3 regions of the Streptomyces sp. NPDC101237 genome follow, and region 1 is predicted to be linked to each of the others. Evidence: riboswitches for the same ligand, from Rfam matches in the RefSeq annotation. Region 1 holds a riboswitch; each other region holds the start of a gene.

The links. Region 1 has a riboswitch for cyclic di-AMP ahead of ACIRQ9_RS29800 (M23 family metallopeptidase). Riboswitches for the same ligand answer to the same signal wherever they lie in the genome.
Region 2: it holds a riboswitch for cyclic di-AMP, as region 1 does, so the genes downstream of both, ACIRQ9_RS03710 (transglycosylase SLT domain-containing protein) here and ACIRQ9_RS29800 (M23 family metallopeptidase) in region 1, are expected to answer to the same signal.
Region 3: it holds a riboswitch for cyclic di-AMP, as region 1 does, so the genes downstream of both, ACIRQ9_RS38915 (peptidoglycan DD-metalloendopeptidase family protein) here and ACIRQ9_RS29800 (M23 family metallopeptidase) in region 1, are expected to answer to the same signal.

The regions. Positions count from the first base shown of each region.
Region 1 is NZ_JBIWNY010000023.1:24,924-27,178, forward strand. It holds gene ACIRQ9_RS29800 (M23 family metallopeptidase) at 130-885, opposite strand; cyclic di-AMP (ydaO/yuaA leader) riboswitch at 898-1,061, opposite strand; gene ACIRQ9_RS29805 (M16 family metallopeptidase) at 1,251-2,255, opposite strand, start outside.
Region 2 is NZ_JBIWNY010000002.1:171,881-174,135, reverse strand. It holds gene ACIRQ9_RS03715 (polyprenyl synthetase family protein) at 1-193, opposite strand, end outside; cyclic di-AMP (ydaO/yuaA leader) riboswitch at 891-1,086, shown strand; gene ACIRQ9_RS03710 (transglycosylase SLT domain-containing protein) at 1,092-1,589, shown strand; gene ACIRQ9_RS03705 (HAD family hydrolase) at 1,613-2,255, opposite strand, start outside.
Region 3 is NZ_JBIWNY010000048.1:7,329-9,583, reverse strand. It holds gene ACIRQ9_RS38920 (SGNH/GDSL hydrolase family protein) at 1-72, opposite strand, end outside; gene ACIRQ9_RS38915 (peptidoglycan DD-metalloendopeptidase family protein) at 311-1,240, opposite strand; cyclic di-AMP (ydaO/yuaA leader) riboswitch at 1,243-1,405, opposite strand; gene ACIRQ9_RS38910 (alpha-galactosidase) at 1,714-2,255, opposite strand, start outside.

The DNA of each region.
Region 1 (2,255 bases):
CTATTGCAATGAGCGGGAATTTCCGACGGCGGCCCTGAATCCATGCATATTTTTTGGACAGCGGGCCCGCGAAAACGACGAAAGCCCCGGCTCGGCGGCCGGGGCTTCGGAGACTCTCGTCGGAACGCGTCAGACGTTCACACCGTGCTTGCGGAGGTAGGCGACCGGGTCGACGTCCGAGCCGTACTCCGGGGTCGTCCGGGCCTCGAAGTGGAGGTGGGGGCCGGTGACGTTGCCGGTCGCGCCGGAGAGGCCTATCCGCTCGCCCGGGGTGACCTTCTGGCCCACCGAGACGCCGATCGACGACAGATGACCGTACTGGGTGTACATGCCGTCGGCCATCCTGATGACGATCTGGTTGCCGTACGAGCCGCCCCAGCCGGTGGAGACCACCGTGCCGGTGCCGACCGCGTGCACCTCGGTGCCGGAGGCGGCGTGGAAGTCGATGCCGGTGTGGGAGCCGGAGGACCAGAGCGAGCCGCCGGTCTTGTAGCCGGTGGAGACGTACGAGTCGGCGACCGGCACGACGAAGGCGTTGAGACGCTTGCGCTCGGCCTCCCGTGCCGCGCGCGCCTTCGCCTCGCGCTCCTTCTCGGCCCTGGCCGCGGCCTTCTCGCGCGCGGCCTCCTCGGCCGCCTTGCGCTCGGCGGCGGCCGTCTGCGCGGCCGCCTGGGCGTCGATCCGGTCGGCGACCGAGTCGCTGATCGTGATCACCGGGGTGAGGCCGGTCTGCTCGACGGAGTTCTCCGCGGCGAGCGCCGGGGCCGCCGAGACGGTGCCGATGACACCCGTGGTGGTGAGGGCCGCGATACCGGCGGCCTGCGCGGTGGTGCGCTTCACCCGGCCGGGACGACGGTGCTTCCCGGAGGCGCACATGAACGCCATGTAGAGGCTGGTCCTTTCCTTCCCTCTCGCCTACCGGGTTAGCTGACGGGTTCGGAGCAGGAAGGTCTCCTACGGGCCCCCTCGCGGCTCGCGCGGGCGCCCGATTCACCCCAGGGACTGCGTGGGTCCCCGGCTCCCCTGGCTCGCGCCGTACGGGGACTCGGCGATGACTGTCCGGTGCCGCGGGCGCGGCGCAGTGTCGGCGGACAGCCCGGAAGAACGTACGAGGGCGTTCTGGCAATCCTCAAACGGATCAGGGTTTTTGTCGCGTATCCCACAGGGCAGACAGGCAACCTCCGCATCAATCCGGACATTTCAGAGCCCTGGTGACCGGTGGGTCACCAGGGCTCCGGACGCGCGTGCCGCTACTCGGCGGCGACGACCGTCACTTCGCCGATGCCGAGGGCCTCGACGGGCTCCTTGATCTGCGCCGCGTCGCCGACCAGGACGGTCACCAGGTGGTCGACCGGGAAGGCGTTCACGACGGCCGCGGTGGCCTCCACGGTGCCGGTGGCGGCCAGTTGCCGGTAGAGCGTGGCCTGGAAGTCGTCGGGCAGGTGCTGCTCGACCTGGTCGGCCAGGGTGCCGGCGACGGCCGCGGCCGTCTCGTACTTGAGCGGCGCCACGCCGACCAGGTTCTGCACGGCGACGTCCCGCTCGGCGTCCGTGAGGCCCCCGGAGGCGAGGGTGCGCAGCACCGTCCACAGGTCCTGGAGCGCCGGGCCGGTGTTCGGGGTGTCCACGGAGCCGCTGATGGCGAGCATCGAGGCACCGCTGCCGTCGGGAGCCGACCGCAGCACCTGGCCGAAGGCGCGGACGCCGTAGGTGTAGCCCTTCTCCTCGCGCAGGACGCGGTCCAGGCGGGAGGTGAGGGTGCCGCCGAGGCAGTAGGTGCCGAGCACCTGGGCGGGCCAGACCCGGTCGTGCCGGTCGGCGCCGACGCGGCCGATGAGCAACTGCGTCTGGACGGCGCCGGGCCGGTCCACGATGACGACGCGGCCGGTGTCGTCGGCGCTGACCGCGGGCACCGGGCGGGGCTGGGCCGTGGAGCCGCTCCAGGCGCCCAGGGTCTCACCGAGCAGGTCGTCCAGGTCGATGCCGGTCAGGTCGCCGACGACGACCGCGGTGGCCGTGGCGGGCCGTACATACCGGTCGTAGAAGCCGCGTACGGCGGCCGCGTCGATCTTCTCGACGGTGTCCTCGGTGCCCTGGCGCGGCCGGGACATCCGCGCGGTCGCCGGGAACAGCTCCTTGTAGAGCTGCTTGGCGGCCCGGCGGCTGGGGTTGGCCAGCTCGTGCGGGATCTCGTCGAGGCGGTTGCGGACCAGCCGCTCGACCTCGCTGTCGGCGAAGGCGGGCGCCCTGAGCGC
Region 2 (2,255 bases), on a different contig from region 1:
CGGCCAGCATCACCAGCAGGGGCCGGAACCGCTTCCCGCCGGCCCGCACCAGATGCTGCGCGGCCTCCGTGATGAACGGGACCTCACTCTTGGTGGCTTCTAGCAAGCCCTCCTCGACAGCCGTCAATCCGGCCTGGACATCGGCTTCCAGAGCCTGGTCCCGCACGCTCAGCCCGAACGGCCCGACGGTCACGAGGGGTCTCCTGTCTGCTGGTGTCCACTGGCGCTTACACGGTTTGTCGATAGGTCGCTGCCATCACTCAAGTCAGCGTATCCGGTCAGGTTTCGATCACCGAGGGCGCCCACCGTTACACCCCGGGCGCTATCGGATCACGACCGGTATGTTTTTGATCAGCCGATACGACCTGACATCTCATGACTTAACAGGAAGTACCGGATCTTGTCGCGAACCGGAGGCACGCGGTGCCCCGGACCGGAGGTACCCCTGCCGCCGCTCGTCGATGCCGGCAGACCCCACTGCGCGGCCTCTCATTCCGAATAAGAACAATTCGGACAATTCTCGGAATTACCTGTGACGCCCGCCACTCCACCCGCCTCCATCGGGGCAATGCCTACAAATCGCGGCGTCCCGCTATTCCGTCGACACCCGGAAAAGCTCATGCAATGAATCCCTATTGTCCGATTCGCCGCAATTGCCTCTTCGTGAAGTGAGTCACGTGGCCCTGGGTGCCACACATGCGGTGAGGTGACCCTTTCTTCCCTTGCGCCGCACGGGAGTTGAGGCTTGGCAACCGCAAAGGATCAAGTACCCCATAATACTCAGATCAAGGTCAATAGAGGTTTTGTGGGCATCAGGCGCTTGTTTCGGACATGTGCTCTCGCATACGTTCCGGCTCACCGGGCGGACGCCGAATCCTGCCGCCGCCCGTCGTGACCCATTGACGAGTTCATTCGCACGGCAGGAGCGGGGGAACCAGGTAAGCCGCCGGACCGGGCGACGGACGTCATCGAAGAACGTCGTACCGGAACGGCTAGGGGTGAAGTCGCTCCGCCTCAGGGCGGTGCGGCCGGGCACTCCCCGGGCCCGAACCCGACAGCTCACCTCGCAGGCGACGGAGAGGAACGTCACCATGTCCGTTGTCGCCCAGCACCGCCGTACCCGCCGCAACTCCGTCCTTCGCAGGCTCACCGTCGCGGCGACCGGCGCGGCCGTTCTCGCCCTTCCGCTCATCGGGGCGAGCGCCGCCTCCGCCGCCACGTCCACCGCCACGACGGCTTCGTCGGCCTCCACGACGCTCGCCGGGTACCCGAACAACCTCGACGGCTGGATCCGCGAGTCCCTCGCGATCATGGCCGAAAAGAAGATCCCGGGCACCTACGACGGCATCTACCGCAACGTGATGCGCGAGTCCTCGGGCAACCCGAGTGCCATCAACCTCTGGGACTCCAACGCCGCCAAGGGCATCCCGTCCAAGGGCCTGCTCCAGGTGATCGACCCGACGTTCAAGACCTACCACGTGGACGGCACGTCGTTCGACGTCTACGACCCGGTCGCGAACATCACCGCCGCCTGCAACTACGCCGCCGCGCGGTACGGCTCGATCGACAACGTGCACGGCGCGTACTGACCGGCGCGTACTGACCGCCGCCGTCAGCCGAAAAGTCGTTCGAGGACGACGGCCACGCCGTCGTCCTCGTTCGACGAGGTGATCTCGTCGGCCACCGTCTTGAGTTCGGGATGGGCGTCGGCCATCGCCACCCCGTGGGCCGCCCAGTCGAACATCGGGACGTCGTTGGGCATGTCCCCGAAGGCGACCGCCCGCTCCGGGCTCAGCCCGAGCCGGTCGGCGGCCAGCGCGAGGCCGGTCGCCTTGGTCACCCCGCACGGCTGCAGCTCGACCGTCCCCGGTCCCGACATGGTGACCGTCGCCAGCGACCCGACCACCGCGCGGGCGGTCGCCGCCAGTTCGTCGTCGGACAGGGTGTGGTGGCGCAGCAGCACCTTGCTGATGGGCGCGCACCACAGGTCGTCGCGCCGGCCGACCCGCAGCGCGGGCAGCGCGGGGTGGGGCATCCGGTAGCCCGGCTCGATGAGCGTGAGCCCGTCCACGCCGTCCTGGTCGACCGCCGCGTAGACCTGACCGACCTCGGCCTCGATCTTGCCCAGGGCGGTCTCCGCCAGGTCCCGGTCCAGGGTCACCGACCAGAGCAGCCGGTGCGCGCCGGCGTCGTACACCTGGGCGCCCTGGCCGCAGACCGCGAGTCCGGTGCAGCCCAGGTCCGCCAGGAGAGCG
Region 3 (2,255 bases), on a different contig from region 1:
GGCCCCGTCGGGGCCGGGGTCGCCGACGCCCTCGGTGAAGCTGTCCCCCACCGCCACGTACGACCCGATCACTGATGCCTTGTCACTCTTCGAATCGTCTGCCACGTCGGACCATGATTCACCTCGGGCTGTGACCTACGCGACCGTAATAAGGGGTTGACTGCCGGTGATATAAGACACTTGTAAATAGTCGGCCAATCCAGGAATAAGCCCCTGATCAGGCGCGTTGACGCGTCGATCGCCCGAAGGCCGGACCCGGGGATCGGGGTCCGGCCTTCGGAGTGCGTGGCGCACGGGAGGTGTCGACGGGTCAGCCGACGGTCACGCCCTTCGAGCGGAGGTAGCCGACCGGGTCGAGGTCGGAACCGTAGTCCGGGGTGGTCCGTATCTCGAAGTGCAGGTGCGGGCCGGTGACGTTGCCGGTGGCGCCGGAGAGGCCGATCCGCTGACCGGCGGTCACGGTCTGGCCGGGCGAGACGGAGAGCGCCGAGAGGTGGCCGTACTGCGCGTAGTAGCCGTCGGCGAGCCTGATGACGACCTGGTTGCCGTAGGCGCCGCCCCAGCCGGCCGTCACGACCGTGCCCTCGCCGACGGCCTTGACCGGGGTGCCGGTCGGGACGACGAAGTCGACACCGGTGTGGTAGCCGCTGGACCACATGCTGCCGGCGACGTGGTAGCGGGTGCCGAGGGTGCCGCCGGTCACCGGGAGGGTGAAGCCGGAGACGGCCGTCGTCGACGCGTCCGAGGAGGCCGCCGGGTCCGAGGACGGCGCCGAGGGGGCGTGGGACCGCGAGGGCGCCGGCGTCTCGGGCCGGGAGTCCCGGTCAGGGCGGTCGGCCGCGGCGTGCCGGCCGCCGAGCGCGAGCTCGAGACCGGGGTGGATCAGCGAGGGGTCGCCGCCGACCGCCTGCCGGTTGTCGGCGTAGAGCCGCTGCCAGCCGCCGGGCACGTCGTGCTCGGAGGCGATCTTCGAGAGGCAGTCGCCGGACACCACGGTGTAGACGCGGTGCGTGGAATTCCCGGTGCCTGAATTACGGTCGGCGGCTTTCCGCGCGACCGTCTTCGCGACGGTCGGAATCGACTGCGTGGCCTTTTCGGAAACGGTCTGCGTGGTGGCCGCGTGGGCGCCGGTGGCCCCCATGAGCGGCAGGGCCAGCGCGGCGCCGCCGGTTCCGGCGACGGCCATCGAGCGCGTGAGGCGCTGGGACTTGGGACGGCGGTGCTTACCCTTCGCGGGCATGACACATTCCTCTCCGGCGCCTGCGAGGTGAGCTGTCGGGTTCGGGCTGGAGCTGCCCGGCCACGCGGGAAGACGTGGCTACACCCCTAGCCGTCCCGGGAACCGGAACAGGCGGTCATACCTGGTGGGTCCCCCGCTCCTGCCGGGCACGGGTGAGTGTGTGTGGGGACTCCGGTCGGCGGCAGGATTCGGCGTTCCGTCCGGATGCGTGGTGAACGTAAGCGAGCAGGACGCACACGAACAAGAGCCCGGTTCCGTCCGTCCTGGTTTCACGTGATCCGTTACGGGAATTCCCGGTCACTCTCCGTGAATTCCCGTCCCGCCCCGACCGTCAATCACCCGGAAAGGCACCGGAATTACGTGAGCATGACGCGCGACGGACGGTCACGGATATGACGCTCCTCACGCACGTCCCACCACGTCCGCTTATTCCAGAACTAGTCGGAATGAAAACACTACTTCGGACATATGGCTCAGATGCGACGGAGCCGGACAACCGTCGCATCCAGGTCGCCGCGCAGTTCCGTGCGCAACCCGTGGTGCAACAGCACGGCCCCGCGGAGTATTTCGCCCGTGTCCCGGTCTTCGTACGACGCCTCCGGGTCGAGCCCCTGGAGCCGCAGGGCGGGCATCGGCTCGCCGTAGCTCTGGGCCTGGAGCCAGGCGAGCACCACGGTCTCGTCGCCGAGGGTGTACTGCACCGCGCTGAGCCCGCCGGCCGGCGGCCGCAGCCGGAACTGGTCGCCGCGCTGCACCAGGGGCCGGATGTCCTTGTAGAGCTCCACCCAGCGGGCCGCCTCCGCCAGCTCCTCCTCGGTCCACCGCGAGAGGTCGCCGCCGACACCGAGAGCGCCCGCCATGGAGCTGACGAAGCGGAAGCGCAGGCTGCTGACCCGGCCGTTGAGCTGGTGGTTCGGACTGTCGGTCACCCAGGCGGACATGACCCGGGCCGGATGGATCTGGCTGAAGCCGTGCTGGATGGCGAGCCGGTCCAGCGGGTCGGTGTTGTCGGAGG